Regions from separate parts of the Pantoea sp. X-Soil-MYKO-1289 genome, predicted to be linked through region 3. Evidence: predicted binding sites of a transcription regulator. Region 3 holds the regulator's gene; each other region holds the start of a gene.

Region 1 (5,008 bases), 620 kb from region 3:
GAATTTACCGCTCGCTGGAGGTGGCCCATGACCCCTTTACTGTTACAACGGCTGGAGCAGCTCGAAGCGCTGCTGCGCGATCACCATCACTGGCAGGAAACGCCCCCGTCCGCCAGCGCGCTCGCCAGCAGCCAGCCTTTCTGTCTCGACACGCTGGAGCCGCTCGAGTGGCTGCAGTGGGTGCTTATCCCGCGTATGCGGGCGCTTATCGCCGCGCAGCAGCCGCTGCCGCAAAATTTCGCTATCGCTCCCTATTTTGAAGTCGCGCTGACCGCCGCCACGCCGGGCCATGCGCCGATCCTGCACAGCCTGACCCAGCTCGACGCGCTGTTTATGGACGATCCCGCCTGATGCTGGAGATTATTTATCAGGATGAATGGCTGGTGGCAGTTAATAAACCCGCCGGCTGGCTGGTGCATCGCAGCTGGCTGGATCGCAAAGAGAAGGTGGTGGTGATGCAAACCGTGCGTGACCAGATCGGCCAGCACGTCTTTACCGCGCATCGGCTCGACCGCCCGACCTCCGGCGTGCTGTTGATGGGCCTCTCCAGCGACGTCGGGCGCCTGCTGTCGCAGCAGTTCGAGCAGCATCAGATGCGGAAAACCTACCACGCGGTGACGCGCGGCTGGCTGCAGGAGAGCGGCACGCTCGACTATCCGCTGGTGGAGGAGCTGGACAAGATCGCCGATAAGTTCGCTACGCAAGCGCGCGAGCCGCAGCCGGCGGTGACCGACTATCAGGCGCTGGCCTGGGCGGAAATGCCGGTGGCGATTGGCCGCTATCCGAGCGCGCGCTACAGCCTGATGCAGCTCTCGCCGCGCACGGGCCGCAAGCATCAGCTGCGCCGCCATATGGCGCATCTGCGTCACCCGATTATCGGCGACACCACCCACGGCGATCTGCGGCAAAATCGCGGCGCGGCGCAGCATTTCGGCGCCGACCGCCTGATGCTGCACGCCAGCAGCCTGGCGCTAACGCACCCGGTGACCGGCGAGCCGCTGGTGATCCGCGCCGGGCTGGATACGGTATGGCGTCGGCTGGCGTGCGAGTTCGGCTGGCAGGCGGCGCTCGCCGCCGCAGGGCTTGAGTTTGCCGCCGCGGCAGGCGAGGATAGCACCTCAGCTTAAGGAGCAGGCACATGGCGAAGATTGGCATTTTTGTAGGTACGGTATACGGCAACGCGCTGCTGGCGGCGGAAGAGGCGCAGCCTGTTTTACAGGCGCAGGGGCACGAGGTTGCGGTGTATGACGATCCGACGCTCGCGCAGTGGCAGCAGTACAGCGGCGACGTCGCGCTGGTGATCACCTCGACCACCGGCCAGGGCGATTTCCCCGACAGCATCGCCGCGCTTTATCACGACGTGAAAGATAAGCTGGGTTATCAGCCGACGCTGCGTTACGGCGTCATCGCGCTCGGCGACAGCAGCTACGATCACTTTTGCGGCGCGGGCAAAACCTTTGACGCGCTGTTGCAGGAGCAGGGCGCGCAGCGCGTCGGCGAGGTGCTGCTGGTGGATGCGACCGAAGATCCTGAACCGGAGACGGTCACTTCGCCCTGGGTCGAGGCGTGGGGAAAACAGCTGTGAGTTAATCGCGCGCCGCCGCCGCGCAGCGCGCGCCCTTATCAGGTCACCGGCGCCGGGTTGAACACCGCCAGCTGATTGCGAATGCCCCAGCGATCCGACCAGGTTTGCTGGCGGCCGCTGGCGATATCCAGAATCAGGTGGAAGAGCCGCCAGCCGACCTGCTCGATAGTCTCTTCGCCCGTGGCGATCGTGCCGGCGTTGATATCCATCAGGTCGTGCCAGCGATCGGCCAGCGCGTTGCGCGTCGCCATCTTGATCACCGGAATCGCCGCCAGGCCGTAAGGCGTGCCGCGTCCGGTGGTAAAGACCTGCAGCGTAATGCCCGACGCCATCTGCTGAGTGCCGCAGACAAAATCGCTGGCGGGCGTGGCGGCGTAGATCAGCCCGCGCCGCGTCGGCCGCTGGCCTGGCGACAGCACTTCGACAATGGCGCTGCGGCCTGACTTGGCGATCGATCCCAGCGCTTTTTCCACCACGTTCGCCAGTCCGCCCTTTTTATTGCCGGGCGAAGGATTGGCGCTGCGGTCGGTCTGGCCCTGATCGAGATAGTCGTCATACCACGCCATCTCTTCCAGCAGTCGCTTGCCCACCTCTTCATTAACGGCGCGCGGCGTCAGCAGATGAATCGCGTCTCGCACTTCGGTCACTTCGGAAAACATCACCGTCGCGCCGCAGCGCACCAGCAGATCGGAGGCGAAGCCCACGGCGGGATTGGCGGTTACGCCGGAAAAGGCGTCGCTGCCGCCGCACTGCGTGCCGACAATCAGCGCGGAGGCGGGGCAGGTTTCGCGCTGGCGGCGGTTAAGGCGCTCAAGGTGCCTTTTCGCCACGCTGAGGATCTCTTCCACCATCGCGCCGAAGCCGATATGGCGCTCATCCTGCAAACGCACAATGTCGCGATCGTCCAGCGAGATCGCCTGCACGTCGCTGGTGCCGGTCAGCAGACGCTCGGGCTGCAGCTTCTCGCAGCCGAGGCTCACCACCATGATTTCGCCGCCGAAGTTGGCGTTCAGCGCCAGGTTATGAATGGTGCGAATCGGCACCACCGCCGCCGGCGCGTTAATCGCCACGCCGCAGCCGTAAAGGTGGTTCAGCGCCACGACGCCATCGACGTTCGGGTAGTTCGGCAGCAGATCGCGCTCGATAATCTGCACCACATAGTCCACCACGCCCGCGACGCAGTGCACGCTGGTGGTAATGCCGAGCAGGTTGCGCGTGCCGACGCTGCCGTCCGCGTTGCGGTAGCCTTCGAAGGTGTAGCCTTCCAGCGGCGGCAGCGCGGGCGGCACGTTAGTCGCCAGCGGCAGGCTGGCGAGCGGCGGCGCTTCGGGCAGCGCCACCAGCGACTCGTCGATCCAGCCGCCTTGCGCGATGTCGCGCAGCGCATAGCCGATCACTTCGCCATAGCGGAGAATGGCCGCGCCCTGCGGAATGGCGGCGAGCGCCACTTTATGCCCTTGCGGCACATGCTCCGTCAGCGTCAGCCCGTCGGGAAAGGTGGTGCCTGCCGGCAGCCCCTGGTTGTTGACCACGATAGCGACATTGTCATCTTCATGGACTTTGATATAAAGCGGCGGCTCATTGAGAATTCGGTTCATCGCTCACCTTCCAGTCATGCATACGCGAGTCATTAATTAAGTGCCTGCGGGCCGGGTCAGCGGCCTGGCGCGCCGTACGTGGCGGCGCGTTATCGTTCTTCATGTCGCACATCGAATTTGCCAGCCTTAGTATATGAACGCGAGTTGCCCGCCGCATTGTGCAACTGTCCGGCATTTACGCCCATTTCCGCTGCTTTTTGGTTCGCTTTTCCAAAAGCAAGTGAAGAGTCTCACAAAGGCGCCGACCTTCGCTTAATAAATCGCCATTTCGGGCGGAAAAAACCGGGTTCCGTGAGGCGCGCCGCAGTCGGCTGTGCAACTGCCAGACAATGCGTGCTTTAGCGCCTTAATTGTCAGGCGTTCTTCCAGTGCCTCCGCCTTTTGTCATTCCTATACTGGCTCTCGTTATACGACGTTAGGTTATTCGTCACGACGCACTATCGGTTTGCCCCTATAAAAAAATCGCCGTGTTTAACCCGACTTCTCTCTGATACCCAACGCGATGTGTATGCAGTCAGAGCGAATGTAGCGAACGCTATATTTCAGGAGTGCATCATGAATAGTTACAGCCAGACGGCGGAAGCGGTGCAGAAGCGCACCAACGCCCGCTACTGGATCGTGGTGATGTTGTTTATCGTCACCTCGTTCAACTACGGCGACCGCGCCACCATTTCCATCGCCGGTTCCGCCATGTCGAAAGATATCGGTCTCGATTCGGTGGGGCTGGGCTACATCTTCTCGGCGTTCTCGTGGGCCTACGTTATCGGCCAGATCCCCGGCGGCTGGCTGCTGGACCGCTTTGGATCAAAACGCGTCTACTTCTGGAGCATCTTCCTCTGGTCGCTTTTTACTCTGCTGCAGGGCTTTGTCGATATCTTTAGCGGCTATGCCATTGTGGTCTCACTGTTCATGCTGCGCTTTATGGTCGGTCTGGCAGAAGCGCCATCTTTCCCGGGCAACAGCCGTATCGTCGCGGCCTGGTTCCCGGCGCAGGAGCGCGGTACCGCCGTCGCCATCTTTAACTCGGCCCAGTATTTCGCCACGGTGATTTTCGCGCCGATTATGGGCTGGCTGGTATCGGAAGTGGGCTGGGCGCACGTGTTCTGGTTTATGGGCGGCCTCGGCATCATTCTCAGCTTTATCTGGCTGAAAGTGATCCACGATCCCAACGACCATCCTGGCGTGAATAAAGCCGAGCTGGAGTATATGGAGCAGGGCGGCGCGCTGATCAATATGGATGCGAAAAAGGCGCAGCAGAAAGTGAGCTGGGATGAGAAGTGGTTCCAGATCAAGCAGCTGCTCTCCTCGCGCATGATGCTGGGCATCTATCTCGGCCAGTACTGCGTCAACGCGCTCACCTACTTCTTTATCACCTGGTTCCCGGTCTATCTGGTGCAGGCGCGCGGCATGTCGATTCTGAAAGCGGGGATGATCGCCTCGATTCCGGCGGTGTGCGGCTTCCTCGGCGGCGTGCTGGGCGGCGTCATCTCCGATTACCTGATGCGCAAAACCGGCTCGCTCAACATCGCGCGCAAAACGCCTATCGTGCTCGGCATGCTGCTCTCTATCAGCATGGTGATGTGCAACTACAGCGACACCGAATGGGTGGTGGTGTTCTTTATGGCGCTCGCCTTCTTCGGCAAAGGTATTGGCGCGCTGGGCTGGGCGGTGATGGCGGATACCGCGCCGAAAGAGATCAGCGGCCTGAGCGGCGGCCTGTTCAATATGTTCGGCAACTTCTCCGGCATCGTCACGCCTATCGCTATCGGCTACATCATCGCCACCAGCGGTTCGTTTGAAGGCGCGCTGATCTATGTCGGCATCC
Region 2 (5,008 bases), 2.6 Mb from region 3:
GATCCAGCTGCTGGTGATGGTGGTCGGCATATTCAGCGTCTTGCCCAGCGCCTGGGCGAACGGCTGCGGATGCTGCGCCGCCCACACCTGCGCCTTCGCCAGCCGCGTCAGCAAATCGGCGATAGCTTTACGTTTCTCCGGATCGGCCAGCGCCTCTTTACGCGCCAGCGCATAGGAGTAGCCCGACATAATGCCGTTGCCGCCGCCCTGCGGCACGCGCACCGTGCCGTCGATCTGGGTCGAGGTAGCGATATAGGGCTCCCACGGCGCCCAGGCGGAAACCGCGCCGGAAGTCAGCGCCGCGCGGCCATCCACCGGGCCGAGGAAGCGCAGCGTCACCTCATCGGGCTTCAGGCCGGCGCGTTCCAGCAGGCCAAGGATCAGATAGTGTCCCCAGCCGCCGCGGTTGACGGCGATCTGCTTGCCCTTTAGATCCTTCAGGCTGTGGATCCCGGCGTCGGGACGCGTCAGCAGCGCGATGCTGTCGGGATTATTCTGCCAGGCGCCGACCGCTTTAACCGGCGCGCCTGCGGCATAGACGAACAGAAAGGGCAGATCGCCGGTAAAACCGACGTCCAGCGCGCCCGCATTCAGCGCCTCCTGCACCGGCGCGCCGGAGTCGAAGGCGGTGAGCTTCAGATCGTAAGGCAGATTATCGAGCTCGCCGGAGGCCTTCAGCGAGGCGAAGCGATCCCCTTTAACATCGCCGAGCCGCAGCGTCACTTTTTCAGCGGCGAAAGCGGAGTTGAGGCTCAGCGCCAGCGCGACGCCGGCAAACAGGGCGGCGAGACGCATCAGGCGCTCCTCTTAACGCGCGTTAGCGCGGCGACTTTTTCGCGCGTCAGCGGCAGCAGCTCGCGGCCATACTCAATTGCGTCGTTCAGCGGATCGAAGCCGCGGATCAGCACGCTGTCGATGCCCAGGTTGTAGTAATCCAGCAGCGCGTCGGAGACCTGATCCGCCGTGCCCACCAGCGCGGTGGAGTTGTAGCCGCCGCTCACCAGCTTCGCGACGCCGGTCCACAATACTTTATCGTGACGGTCGCCTGCGTTAGCCGCCGCCAGCAGGCGCTGCGCGCCGACGCTCTGCGGTTTCGGCAGGCCGAAGGTGTAGCCCGATTCGGCCAGCTGTTTCTGCGCGGTTTGATAAATGTGTTCCGCGCGCTCCCAGGCCTCTTTCTCGGTCTTGCCGATAATCGGGCGGAAAGAGATATTGAATTTGATGTCGCGGCCTCTTTTCGCGGCGGCGGCGCGCACGGTTTGCACGGTTTCCGCCGCGCCCTGCAGCGGCTCGCCCCACAGCGCGAAGACGTCGGCGTGACGCGCGGCGACCTCGATCGCCTCTGGCGAAGAGCCGCCGAAGTAGACCGGCAGCTTGCTCTGCAGCGGCTTGATGGCGGAAAAAGCCTGTTCAGCCTGGTAAAACTCGCCTTTGTGGTCCCAGGCTTCCGCCGAGGTCAGGCTCTTGTTCAGCACGTGGAGAAATTCGTCGGTGCGCGCGTAGCGTTCCGCCTTACTGAGGAAGTCGCCGTCGCGGCGCTGTTCGCTGTCGCTGCCGCCGCTAATGATATGCACCGCCAGGCGCCCGTCGGTGAGGTGATCGAGCGACGCCAGCTTGCGCGCCGCCAGCGTGGGCGAGACGAAGCCGGGACGGTGCGCCAGTAAAAATTTAATGCGCGAGGTGTTCGCGGCGGCGTGCGCCGTGACTAAAAAACCGTCTGGTTGATCGGACCAGTAGCCCACCAGAATCCGATCGAATCCCGCCTCTTCGTGGGCGCGGGCGAAATCGGCAATGTAGTTTTTATCGAATAACGGCCCGCTGGCCGGAATGATTTCAGAGGCCAGACGATGGCCGATCATGCCCAGAAATTGAATGCTCATGCGCTTCTCCCGATGTTAAGTAATGAAAAAACTACGGGGCGACGGGCAGGAGATGAAATTCGATATTGTGCAAAGGATTTGCGGGAATCGGGGAAGGGCGGCGCCGCGCGGCTGAGGCGCCGCGGCAGGCGTTATATCAAGCAGGAATAATTAAGAATAAAGACGGGACGCGTTGCTATTCGTTTCCCGTCATTCGCGTTTTGAATTTATCAGCAGCCTGAAGGGCGAGAACCGGTCTCGCCCTTGCGCATCAGAACGCCAGCACCAGACCGGCGATAGCGGCGGAGAGCACGCTGACCAGCGTTGAACCGTAGAGCAGCTTCAGGCCGAAGCGCGACACCACGTTGCCTTGCTCTTCGTTCAGGCCCTTGATGGCGCCGGCGACAATGCCGATAGACGAGAAGTTGGCGAACGAGACCAGGAACACCGACAGGATGCCTTCAGAGTGCGGCGACAGCTGGCCCGCCAGCTTCTGCAGATCCATCATCGCCACGAACTCGTTGGAAACCAGCTTGGTGGCCATGATGCTGCCGACCTGCAGCGCTTCGTGAGCCGGCACGCCCATCACCCAGGCGAACGGATAGAAAACGTAGCCCAGCACGCCCTGGAAGCTGATGCCGAAGATAAAATCGAACAGCGCGTTCAGGCCGGAAATCAGCGCGATAAAGCCGATCAGCATCGCCGCGACGATAATCGCCACGCGGAAGCCGGCGAGGATATATTCGCCCAGCATTTCAAAGAAGCTCTGGCCTTTATGGATATCCTGCAGCTGCAGATCTTCTTCGCTGTCGACGCGGTAAGGGTTGATCAGCGACAGTACGATAAAGGTGCTGAACATGTTAAGCACCAGCGCGGCCACCACATACTTCGGCTGCAGCATGGTCATATAGGCGCCGACGATCGACATGGAAACGGTCGACATCGCGGTCGCGGCCATGGTGTACATGCGGCGCTGCGACATTTTGCCGAGGATATCCTTATAGGCGATAAAGTTTTCTGACTGTCCCAGAATCAGAGAGCTGACGGCGTTAAAGGATTCCAGCTTGCCCATGCCGTTGATTTTTGACAGCACGGTGCCGATGCCGCGGATCACCCACGGCAGGATGCGGAAATGCTGCAGAATGCCGATCAGCGCGGAGATAAAGACGATCGGGCAGAGCACGTTGAGGAAGAAGAAGGCGAGGCCTTTATCATTCATGTTGCCGAACACGAAGTTGGTGCCTTCGGCCGCATACTTGAGCAGATGATCGAACAGACCAGCGAAACCCTTCACAAATCCGAGACCCGCCTCGGAGTTAAGGAAGAACCACGCCAGCAGCACTTCAATGACCAGAAGCTGGACAATGTAGCGAATACGAATACTTTTACGGTCGTGGCTGACGAGTAACGCCAGCACGGCTACCACCACCAGTGCTAAAAGGAAGTGCAAAATATGGGACATGCTTGCTCCAGATTTGAGGAGGGTTGTAATTTGCTGCGTATTCTATGTAACGCGTTACTTAAAAACGAGATCAATTCCACATTATAAGGATTCGCTATCACCCCTTTTCTCAGAAAACTCTCACCAGTCACAGCCTGTTCACAAAATGTTCACACCTAATATCCACAAATTTATTGTCTATAATATGTCCGAAGCGTAAAGTGAAATGCATTGCATATTTTTTAGCAAGTCTCGCTTTACCGTAAGGTATAGCAATGGCTATACTTTATAGCATCATCTATCACAACGATAACAATAACCTCATTTCACTTGCCGCGATCAGGCCATAAGCTGCCATGGTTAAAACGCGTTCAGACAGGTAGAGAAATATGTTTGAGAGCCGTACCGCCGAGCGCGCCGCTCGCGGAGCCCGAAAAATCAAGCTTGCGCTGCTGGGGCCGGCCTTTATCGCCGCCATCGGCTATATCGATCCCGGCAACTTCGCCACCAACATTCAGGCGGGCGCAGCCTACGGCTATAAGCTGCTGTGGGTGGTGGTCTGGGCCAATATCATGGCGATGATCATTCAGCTGATGTCCGCCAAGCTCGGTATCGCCACCGGTAAAAATCTGGCTGAGCATATTCGCGATCGCTTCCCGCGTCCGGCGGTCTGGTTCTACTGGGTGCAGGCGGAGATCATCGCCATGGCGACCGATCTGGCGGAATTTATCGGCGCGGCGCTCGGCTTTAAGCTGCTGCTCGGCATTTCGCTGCTGCAGGGCGCGGTGCTGACCGGCGTGGCGACCTTCCTGATCCTGATGCTGCAAAGCCGCGGTCAGAAGCCGCTGGAGCTGGTGATCGGCAGTTTGCTGCTGTTCGTGGCGGCGGCCTATATCGTCGAACTCTTCTTTTCGCAGCCGAAGGTCAGCGAGCTGGTGACCGGGATGGCGCTGCCGTCGCTGCCAACGTCAGACGCGGTCTTCCTGGCGGCGGGCGTGCTGGGCGCGACTATTATGCCGCACGTCATCTACCTTCACTCGGCGCTGACGCAGGGCGGCGAAAGCGGCAATAAGCGCCAGCGCTACTCCTCCACCAAGCTGGACGTGGCCATCGCCATGACCATCGCCGGCTTTGTCAATCTGGCGATGATGGCGACCGCCGCCGCCGCGTTCCACTTCAGCGGCCACAGCACCATTGCCGAACTGGATCAGGCCTATCTGACGCTGACGCCGCTGCTTGGCCATGCGGCGGCGACGGTATTCGGCCTGAGTCTGGTGGCCGCGGGCCTCTCCTCTACCGTGGTGGGCACCCTGGCCGGTCAGGTAGTGATGCAGGGCTTTATCCGCTTTCATATTCCGCTCTGGGTGCGCCGTCTGGTCACCATGCTGCCCTCATTTATCGTGATTATGGCGGGCTGGGATCCGACGCGCATTCTGGTTATGAGCCAGGTGCTGCTGAGCTTCGGCATCGCGCTGGCGCTGGTGCCGCTGCTCTCGTTTACCGGCAACCGCGAGATTATGGGCGAGATGGTCAATACGCGCCTGATGCAGAACGCCGGTCGCGCCATCGTGGTGCTGGTGGTGGCGCTCAACGCCTATTTGCTGATTGGTGAAATACTCGGCCTGTAAAGGCTGCCGAAGCTGGCCCGATCTATGCCGGGCCAGCTTTGCTTTTTAACCTCCCGTGCCGCCGCCTTAACAGCCCGCCT
Region 3 (5,008 bases):
CGGCGTGGCTGCGCTCTACCAGCTTCTGCACCTCTTCCGGCTGATGCAGGCTGACGGAGATATGCTCCTGCAGGTCGAGCGCCACCTGAAACGCGCGCGTCAGCCGTTTGTGGCTGTTGTCGCGGCTGGCGGAGAGCATATGCATCTGCTGATAGCAGGTGTTGATCAGATCGACCGCTTTCTGCTGGCGCGCCAGCAGCGGCGGCAGCGCTTTTTCCGGGTCGGTAAGCTGGGTCAGCAGGGTATATTTCGCGTCGCAGTAGTCCGCCAGCTCGCGGTAGATCAGGCTCAGGGTTTCGCGCATCGGCTGCTCTTTCCACAGCCAGAACCAGAACCAGTTGAAGAGTCCGTACCAGAGCGTGCCGCCGATATAGAGCAGCGGCGGCACATAGATCGGCAATCGGCCGATCAGGCTCAGGGTAAAGATGGCCGCCACCAGCGTGCCGGAGAGCAGGCGGCCGTGCAGCGGGCTGATTTCGCCGGTGACGCCCAGCAGCAGCGGCAGAGCAAAGAGCACGGCAGGCAGCGGCACCCCTTTCAGGGTTAAGAGCTGGATCAGGAAGCTGCCGAGCGCGAACAGCGAGCCGCCGACGATGAGACGTTTGAAGAAGCGCTTATGGGGCGTATCCAGACCCGCGACGTTGCAGCAGGCGGGAACCAGAGAGAAAAGCAGGCCTTTTTGCAGATCGCCGAACAGCCAGCCGAGCGCCACCGGAATGCAGAGCACCAGCGTCTGCCGCAGGGCATAGTTAACTTCGGGGTGATAGATGATTCGGCGCCACATCACTTCACTAAAAACAGTAACGGCGTGACGGTGACATCACGCCGTGAGTGAGAGGAAATCAGCGGGTGCCGTAAACGACAATGGTTTTGCCGTGTGCGGAAATCAGATTCTGGTCTTCCAACATTTTCAAAATGCGGCCCACGGTTTCACGCGAGCAACCAACGATTTGGCCAATTTCCTGACGAGTAATTTTGATTTGCATGCCGTCGGGATGCGTCATGGCGTCTGGCTGCTTCGCCAGGTTAAGCAGGGTTTGTGCAATACGTCCGGTCACGTCGAGGAAAGCTAAATTGCCCACTTTTTCCGATGTAACCTGCAGACGGCGCGCCATCTGCGAAGAGAGACGCATTAAAATATCCGGATTCACCTGGATAAGCTGACGGAATTTCTTGTAGGAAATTTCCGCTACTTCGCACGCGGTTTTCGCACGTACCCAGGCGCTGCGCTCCTGACCTTCTTCAAACAGGCCAAGCTCGCCGATAAAATCACCCTGATTCAGGTAAGAGAGGATCATCTCTTTGCCCTCTTCATCTTTGATCAGCACCGCAACGGAACCTTTCACGATGTAGTAGAGGGTTTCAGCCTTCTCACCCTGATGAATCAGCGTACTTTTGGATGGATATTTGTGAATATGGCAATGGGACAGGAACCATTCGAGTGTAGGGTCTGTTTGCGGTTTGCCGAGAACCATTCGCTATTATCCTCTGTTGTAATCGTGCCCAAAACGCGGGGAGATGAGTCCCTGCCAGGCGATGAAAGCTTCAAGCGTTTCCCCTAAAGGAGATTATTCGGGCCTTATTTTGCGCCAGGCGCTTGAGATGTCCCGTCTTCGTCCCTATCAGAACGAACTATTTTCAGCACTGTTTGTAGCACAGCTTTTGCCGACTGTCTTCTGTTGTCTCGCTTCAGCAAAGGGGGGATTACTCTGGATTGCTGTTTGCCAGGTGAACGCGTACTCTGGCGGCAAACGGGCTATTCTCGAGGTAGAAACATGCAGGCAAGAGTGAAGTGGGTCGAAGGATTAACCTTTCTCGGCGAGTCGGCGTCGGGACATCAGATCCTGATGGACGGCAACTCCGGCGATAAAGCGCCTAGTCCGATGGAGATGGTGCTGATGGCCGCGGGCGGCTGTAGCGCCATCGACGTGGTCTCTATTTTGCAAAAAGGCCGCAACGATGTGGTGGACTGCGAGGTGAAGCTGACCTCGGAGCGTCGCGAAGAGGCGCCGCGCCTGTTTACCCATATTAATCTGCATTTCGTGGTCACCGGCAAGGCGCTGAGCGATAAAGCGGTCGCGCGCGCGGTGGATCTCTCGGCGGAGAAGTACTGTTCGGTGGCGTTAATGCTGGGCAAAGGCGTAGAGATGACCCATAGCTATGAAGTGGTCGCGCTGTAAAAAAGCGCACTGTACGTAAGGAGCGGGTAGCAAGGCCCGAAGAGCAAAGCGTCCCGCGCCATGGACAAAAACGCCGGGAGCGTTTTTGAACAACGCAACGCGTTGGCCCGTTTACGGGCGCCCCATCAAGGATGAGGGGCGTATACGCGCGGGCCGAGCTGGCAGGGATGCCGTTTTTTGCGTCTTTGCGATCGGGCCTTGCTACCCGCGACCGCGCCAGACCTGGTCAGGCGATCTGTTTGCCTTCCATCAGCCGCTGCACCAGCGGCGCCATAATCAGCTCCATCGCCAGCCCCATCTTGCCGCCCGGCACCACCAGCGTATTGATGTGCGAAATAAATGAGCCCTGCAGCATCGCCAGCAGATAGGGGAAGTCGATATTCTCCAGCCCGCGAAAATGGATCACCACAAAGCTCTCGTCCAGCGACGGAATTTCGCGCGCGGCGAACGGGTTCGAGGTATCGACGGTCGGCACGCGCTGGAAGTTAATGTGGGTGCGCGAGAACTGCGGCGTGATGAAGTTGATGTAATCCTCCATCGAGCGCACCACCGAGTCCATCACCGCCTCGCGCGAGTGGCCGCGCTCGCCGGTGTCGCGCACCAGCTTCTGGATCCACTCCAGGTTGACGATCGGCACCACGCCCACCAGCAGATCGACCTTCTCCGCCACGTTATGCTGCTGCGTGACGACGCCGCCGTGCAGCCCTTCGTAAAACAGCACGTCGGTATTTTCCGGCAGCGGCTGCCACGGCGTAAAGGTGCCGGGCACCTGGTTCCAGGGCACCGCTTCGTCGTAGGTGTGCAGATATTTGCGCGACTGGCCTTTGCCCGCATTGCCGTAGTCGATAAAAGTCTGCTCCAGCAGGCCGAAATCGTTGGCTTCCGGGCCGAAATAGCTGATGTGACGCCCTAAATCGCGCGCCTTGCGGATCGCCATATCCATTTCCGGCCGCGTATAGCGGTGGAAGCTGTCGCCCTCCAGCTCGGCGGCGTGCAGATTGAGCTGCTGGAAAATTTTACGAAACGCCAGGCTGGTGGTGGTGGTGCCGGCGCCGCTGGAGCCGGTTACCGCAATAATCGGGTGTCGTGCTGACATGAAAAAGCTCCCTTTAAAGTCGGGCGATGAGCATTGTTAACACGAAAAGCGCCTCGACGCATCAGCCGCGGAATTCGCTGCGCGGCATGATATTGATGGTTTCATGCAGTTCCGACCAGACCAGCACCACGTCGCCGCGCTCCAGCTGGCGGCGCACGTCGGCCACCTTTTGCGCCAGGCTGCGCTCCTGCTCGCCATAGTCGGTGCCTTCGCGCAGCACAAAGGCTTCGATCAGGTTGGTAAGGGTGTCGGGATCGAGCTGTTGCCAGGGAATAATCATGATGAGAGCCACTGTGTAAGCCACTGCGGCACACGCTGCTCGAGCCACATCTGCGGTTGACGCAGCGTGCCGCCGACAAAGCCAACGTGTCCGCCATGCGGCGTGAGTTGATAGGTGGTACTGGCTGAGAGCCGATCCAGCTGCGGGATCACCTCGTCAGTCATAAAAGGATCGTCTTTCGCGTGAATGATCAGCAAGGGCTTGCGCACATTTTTCAGCAGCGGCATGGCGCTGGCGCGACGGTAATAGTCGCCCGCGTCAAGAAAGCCGTGGGCGCGGGCGGTAATGGCGTCGTCGAAGTCGCGCAGGCGACGCAGCGCTCTGAGCTGCGGCAGATCCACCGGCAGCGTTCCCGGCCAGGCGAGGAGTTTGCGCTCGGCGTTCTTTTTCAGCTGGTCGAGCAGATAGCGCTGATAAAAGCGCGAAAATCCCTGTTCCAGCTTCAGGCTACACGGCTCCAGCAGCAGCGGCGCGGAGACGATCACCCCGGCGTCGAGCGGCGCGGCGTCGCCCAGCCTGCCGAGCAGGCAGCCCAGCATATTGCCGCCGAGCGAGACGCCTACCGCAGCGGTCGGCGCATCGCCCCAGCGCGTTTTCAGCCAGCGCAGAAAAAAGGCGGCGTCTTCGGTTTCGCCGGAGTGATAGATGCGATGCAGGCGGTTCGGCTCGCCGCCGCAGCCGCGAAAGTGCATCACCACGCCGAGCCAGCCGTGACGCTGGCAGGCGTGCATCAGCCCGTGAGCGTAAGGACTGTGGAAGTTGCCCTCCAGACCGTGAAACAGCACCACGCGCGGCTTATGGCTCGCCTGCTGCGGATCTTCGCTCCAGGCGAGATCGACGAAGTCGCCGTCCGGCAGGTCGAGGCGCTGCCAGTGCGGACGCAGCAGCAGGCGACGGCGCACCAGACGCGGCAGCACCGTCTGCAGATGCGGATTGCGCAGGGCGCGCGGCGGCATAAAGCTCGCCGCTGCCTCAGGAGTAAAATTCATATCGCCAGCACTTGTCTGATCCATATCACACTGTTAGCTTCGTTAGGCTTGTTGCGAATCTGGGGGTAAGGAGCGCCCGTTCATGGAACTGAGCCTGTTTTTCTCAATGTTAGGTTTTCTCTGGGTCGCTGCTATCACGCCAGGCCCTAATAATATGTTACTCACCGCGTCCGGCGCCAATTTCGGCTTCTGGCGCACGGTGCCGCTGATGATCGGCATTATGATCGGCATGCAGCTGATGTTGCTGATGGTGGCGTTCGGCGTCGGCAGCCTGATCCTGCTCTATCCCGCGCTGCACCTTATCCTGAAGATCGCCGGCAGCCTTTATCTGCTCTGGCTGGCGTGGAAAATCGCCACCGCCGCCTATGAAGAGCTGGAAACCGGCGACGCGCCGCCGAAACCGATGCCGTTCTGGCAGGGGGGCCTGCTGCAGCTGATCAATCCGAAAGCCTGGCTGATGGCG
Region 4 (5,008 bases), 240 kb from region 3:
GTGCGCGAGCTCAACTCCAAGCGTCCGCTGCTGCCGCGCCACTGGGAGCCGAGCGACGAAACGCGCGAAGTGCTGGAAACCTGCCGCGTCGCCGCCGAAGCGCCGCAGGGCTCTATCGCGGCCTACGTTATCTCAATGGCGAAGACGCCCTCCGACGTGCTGGCGGTGCATCTGCTGCTGAAAGAGGCGGGCATCACCTTCGCCATGCCGGTGGCGCCGCTGTTTGAAACCCTCGACGACCTCAACAACGCCAACGACGTCATGAGCCAGCTGCTGAATATCGACTGGTATCGCGGTTTTATTCAGGGCAAACAGATGGTGATGATCGGCTACTCCGACTCGGCGAAAGACGCCGGCGTGATGGCCGCCAGCTGGGCGCAGTATCAGGCGCAGGACGCGCTGATCAAAACCTGCGAGAAAGCCGGCATTGCCCTGACGCTGTTCCACGGACGCGGCGGCAGCATCGGCCGCGGCGGCGCGCCTGCGCACGCGGCGCTGCTCTCTCAGCCGCCGGGCAGCCTGAAGGGCGGCCTGCGCGTCACCGAACAGGGCGAAATGATCCGCTTTAAATATGGTCTGCCAGAAGTCACCATCGCCAGCCTGTCGCTCTACACCGGCGCGATTCTGGAAGCGAACCTACTGCCGCCGCCGGAGCCGAAAAAAGAGTGGCACAGCATTATGGATCAGCTCTCAAAGCACTCCTGCGCCATGTATCGCGGCTACGTGCGTGAAAACCCGGACTTCGTGCCCTACTTCCGTTCCGCCACGCCGGAACAGGAGCTGGGCAAGCTGCCGCTCGGCTCGCGTCCGGCGAAGCGCCGCCCGACCGGCGGCGTCGAGTCGCTGCGCGCCATTCCCTGGATTTTCGCCTGGACGCAGAACCGTCTGATGCTGCCCGCCTGGCTCGGCGCGGGCGCGGCGCTGCAAAAGGCGATGGACGAAGGCCATCAGGATCAGCTCGAAGCGATGTGCCGCGACTGGCCGTTCTTCTCGACGCGGCTCGGCATGCTGGAGATGGTATTCGCCAAAGCCGACCTGTGGTTGGCGGAATATTACGATCAGCGTCTGGTGGACACCACGCTGTGGCCGCTGGGCAAACAGCTGCGCGACCAGCTTGACGCCGACATCAAAGCGGTGCTGACCATCGCCAACGACGCGCATCTGATGGCGGATCAGCCGTGGATAGCCGAGTCGATCGCGCTGCGTAACGTCTACACCGATCCGCTCAACGTGCTGCAGGCGGAGCTGCTGCAGCGTTCGCGCGAACAGGAAGCGCGCGGCGAAGAGGCCGATCCGCGCGTTGAGCAGGCGCTGATGGTGACCATCGCGGGCGTCGCGGCGGGCATGCGCAATACCGGTTAATCCTTTCGCCCCTTCCGGGCAGGCGACTGCCCGGATACCTCTCTGCCGCTGCGCGTTTCGCGCTTGCCGGCGTTGTGCCTGAGCGCTACTTTGCTCTATTCTTTAGGACCATTCCTCGGTTATCTACATTCTCATTTACAGGAGTTGCCCTTATGGCATCAGGAATTTCTCGCATCTGGATGCGTACCGGCATGTTGCTCGGCGCCGCGTTGCTGGTGCTTAACCTCACCGCGTGCGGCGACAAAGAGGGCGATCAGCGCAAGGCCTTTATCGACTTTCTGCAAAACACCGTTATGCGCAGCGGCGAACATCTGCCGAGCCTGAGCGAAAGTCAGAAGCAGAATTTTGGTAAATATGCGGGCGACTACGCCATCCTTTACGGCTTTTCCCAGCAGGTGAATAAGGCGATCGATCAGGGCATGCGTCCAGTGGTCGATGAGCTGTCGGCGATCCGTGTGCCGCAGGACTATCTGACGCGCCGCGACGCGCTGCGCCAGGCGAACGGCGCGCTGGTGATTGTCACGCAGCAGCTGGAGAGCGCCAAAATGCAGGCGGACAGCAGCAAAGCCTCGCTTAAGCAGGAAGAGGATCTGAAAAAGGTCTACGACACCGCTTACGATAAAGTGGTCACGCAGCCGGCTAATCAGCTGGTGCCGCTGCTGCCGAAGCTGCAGGCGCTGAGCCAGGGCGCGGCGCAGGCGGGCGACTTCCTGCAGCAGCAGGGGCCGCGCGTCAGCTTCAACAATAGCGCCGTTCAGTTCCCGACCCCCGATCAGGTCACGCAATATAACGCGCTGATGAGCACTATCTCCGCCAACGCGCAGGCGTTAAATCAGGCGCAGACCGCCGTTCAGAACGGCCTGCAGTAATCTCTCCTCCGGGACAAGTTTCCCCGCTTGTCTCGGCTTTTCCGCCGTTGCTCTCTTTCAGATTATTGCCAGCCGGAGAAACCTGCCGGCAGGAGTGTGATCTGGCGCATTTTCAACCAAAAATACTTTGTGATCGTAGTCACATATATGAAACAAACAGAACAGATTTGAATGTGACATCAGTCACAGTTGAGCCTGTTTTGCGGCGAAAAAATAGCCTTTGTGGTTTTTTTACACCGGTATTATGTGATCTGACTCACTAAAAGAGCCCCTGCCCCCACCCAGATTAGGTGATCTGTATCACACTTAAGCCGCCTGCTACGCAGCGTCATATTCGCGTGCTAGAGTCCGCCTGCATACAGTAATAGCGACGGCTCGACGCCGTGCTGGCTTAACAAAAACAAACGCGCTCTCTTATTGCAGCGCGTCTCGATAAGGGGTGGCTTTATGTCCTCATCAGTCAAGGTCAAGGTTCAAAGCTTTGGTCGCTTTCTGAGTAATATGGTGATGCCTAACATCGGTGCGTTTATCGCCTGGGGTATCATCACCGCGCTGTTCATCCCGACCGGATGGATTCCTAACGAGACGCTGGCGAAGCTGGTCGGCCCGATGATCACCTACCTGCTGCCGCTGCTGATCGGTTTCACCGGCGGACGTCTGGTTGGCGGCGATCGCGGCGGCGTGGTCGGCGCGATCACCACCATGGGCGTCATCGTCGGCGCCGATATGCCGATGTTCCTTGGCTCGATGATTGCCGGTCCGCTGGGCGGCTGGGCGATCAAATCTTTCGACCGCGCCGTTGACGGTAAAATCAAAAGCGGCTTTGAAATGCTGGTCAACAACTTCTCTGCCGGCATTATCGGCATGTTGCTGGCGCTGCTGGCGTTTCTGGCGATCGGTCCGCTGGTGGAAGGTCTGTCGCATATCCTCGCCGCAGGCGTCAACCTGATGGTGCAGAACAACCTGCTGCCGCTGACCTCGATTTTCGTTGAACCGGCGAAAATCCTGTTCCTCAACAACGCCATTAACCACGGCATCTTCTCGCCGCTGGGCATCCAGCAGGCAAGCGAAGCGGGCAAGTCGATCTTCTTCCTGATCGAGGCGAACCCGGGCCCGGGCATGGGCGTGCTGGTGGCTTATATGATCTTTGGCCGCGGCAGCGCTAAGCAGTCTGCGGGCGGCGCGGCGATCATCCACTTCCTGGGCGGCATTCACGAAATCTACTTCCCGTACGTGCTGATGGCGCCGCGTCTGCTGCTGGCGGTAATTCTGGGCGGCATGACCGGCGTCTTCACCCTGACGCTGCTCAATGGCGGTCTGGTCTCTCCGGCCTCTCCGGGCTCTATCCTGGCGGTGCTGGCGATGACGCCGAAAGGCGCCTACTTCGCCAATATCGCGGCGATTATCGCGGCCTTCGCCGTCTCCTTCGTGGTCTCCTCTATCCTGCTGAAAACCAGCAAAGTCAAAGAGGAAGACGATATCGAAGCGGCGACCAAACGCATGCACGACATGAAAGCGCAGTCGAAGGGCCAGGCTGCCGCGGGCGCGCCGATCGTCGCCGACGCCAGCAGCGTTGACGTCAGCCACGTGCGTAAAATCATCGTCGCCTGCGACGCCGGCATGGGTTCCAGCGCGATGGGCGCAGGCGTGCTGCGTAAGAAAGTACAGGATGCGGGACTCACCAATGTGTCCGTCACCAACAGCGCGATTAACTCGCTGCCAGGCGATGTCGATCTGGTGATTACCCACCGCGACCTCACCGAGCGCGCTATGCGCCAGGCGCCGCAGGCGCAGCATATTTCGCTGAACAACTTCCTCGACAGCGCGCTCTATAGCAACCTGACCGATCGTCTGGTGGCGGCGAACCGCAGCGAGGCGCACCGCGAAGTGGTACAGACCGCGCTGGCGGACAGCTACGACACCAGCAACCCGCATCTGTTTAAGCTGGGCGCGGACAACGTCTTCCTCGGCCTGAGCGCCAGCAACAAAGAGCAGGCGATCCGCTTCGCCGGCGAGCAGCTGGTGAAAGGCGGCTACGTGCAGCCGGAATATGTAGAAGCGATGCTGGCGCGTGAAAAACTCACCCCGACCTATCTCGGCGAGTCGATCGCCGTGCCGCACGGCACGGTGGAAGCGAAAGATCGCGTATTGAAAACCGGCGTGGTGTTCTGTCAGTATCCGCAGGGCGTGCTGTTCGGCGACGATGCGGACGACGTGGCCCGCCTGGTGATCGGCATCGCGGCGCGCAACAACGAGCACATCCAGGTGATCACCAGCCTGACCAACGCGCTGGACGATGAAAGCGTGATTGAGAAGCTGGCGCACACCACCAGCGTGCAGGAAGTGCTGGATCTGCTGTCGGGCAGCCCGGCGACCGCCTAAACGTCCTGCGTGAATTTCCCTGGGGCGGGTAAGCCCGTCCCGATTTCCGGGGCGGGCGTGCCCGCCCCATCGTCATTTGATATGGGTCAATATTATGAAAGCGTTACATTTTGGAGCAGGTAATATCGGTCGCGGCTTTATTGGCAAGCTGCTGGCGGATGCAGGCATTGAACTGGTGTTCGCCGATGTTAACCAGGTGGTGCTGGATGCACTGAACGCGCGTCATGAATATCCAGTACATGTGGTTGGCGAGCAGGCGAAAGTGGAAATCGTGAAGGGCGTCAGCGCCGTCAACAGCACCAGCGACGACATTATCGCGCTGGTGGCGGAGGTCGATCTGGTGACCACCGCCGTCGGCCCGCAGATCCTGGAGCGCATCGCGGGCAGCGTGGCGA

Evidence for each region. The regulator CRP, encoded in region 3, controls carbon source genes, mostly activating them, when cyclic AMP is high. The targets are predictions, from matches to a motif close to ATGTGANNNNNNTCACAT.
Region 1: garD (galactarate dehydratase) is a predicted target of CRP. The motif match lies at 3,402-3,419, and genes of this name have one in related genera.
Region 2: AC6I7Z_RS14190 (NupC/NupG family nucleoside CNT transporter) is a predicted target of CRP. The motif match lies at 3,386-3,403, and genes of this name have one in related genera.
Region 4: AC6I7Z_RS00405 (PTS mannitol transporter subunit IICBA) is a predicted target of CRP. The motif match lies at 2,520-2,537, and genes of this name have one in related genera.

What each region holds. Positions count from the first base shown of each region.
Region 1 covers NZ_AP036004.1:947,763-952,770, forward strand. The annotation lists gene AC6I7Z_RS04505 (YqcC family protein) at 28-351, shown strand; gene truC (tRNA pseudouridine(65) synthase TruC) at 351-1,127, shown strand; gene AC6I7Z_RS04515 (flavodoxin) at 1,139-1,585, shown strand; gene garD (galactarate dehydratase) at 1,624-3,183, opposite strand; gene AC6I7Z_RS04525 (MFS transporter) at 3,739-5,008, shown strand, end outside.
Region 2 covers NZ_AP036004.1:2,945,194-2,950,201, reverse strand. The annotation lists gene AC6I7Z_RS14200 (ABC transporter substrate-binding protein) at 1-795, opposite strand, end outside; gene AC6I7Z_RS14195 (LLM class flavin-dependent oxidoreductase) at 795-1,880, opposite strand; gene AC6I7Z_RS14190 (NupC/NupG family nucleoside CNT transporter) at 2,131-3,321, opposite strand; gene AC6I7Z_RS14185 (Nramp family divalent metal transporter) at 3,690-4,928, shown strand.
Region 3 covers NZ_AP036004.1:328,107-333,114, forward strand. The annotation lists gene AC6I7Z_RS01490 (YccS/YhfK family putative transporter) at 1-784, opposite strand, end outside; gene crp (cAMP-activated global transcriptional regulator CRP) at 843-1,475, opposite strand; gene AC6I7Z_RS01500 (OsmC family protein) at 1,776-2,180, shown strand; gene AC6I7Z_RS01505 (phosphoribulokinase) at 2,407-3,276, opposite strand; gene AC6I7Z_RS01510 (YheU family protein) at 3,338-3,556, opposite strand; gene AC6I7Z_RS01515 (hydrolase) at 3,553-4,569, opposite strand; gene AC6I7Z_RS01520 (LysE family translocator) at 4,628-5,008, shown strand, end outside.
Region 4 covers NZ_AP036004.1:86,167-91,174, reverse strand. The annotation lists gene ppc (phosphoenolpyruvate carboxylase) at 1-1,362, shown strand, start outside; gene AC6I7Z_RS00410 (DUF3053 domain-containing protein) at 1,515-2,231, shown strand; gene AC6I7Z_RS00405 (PTS mannitol transporter subunit IICBA) at 2,679-4,613, shown strand; gene mtlD (mannitol-1-phosphate 5-dehydrogenase) at 4,708-5,008, shown strand, end outside.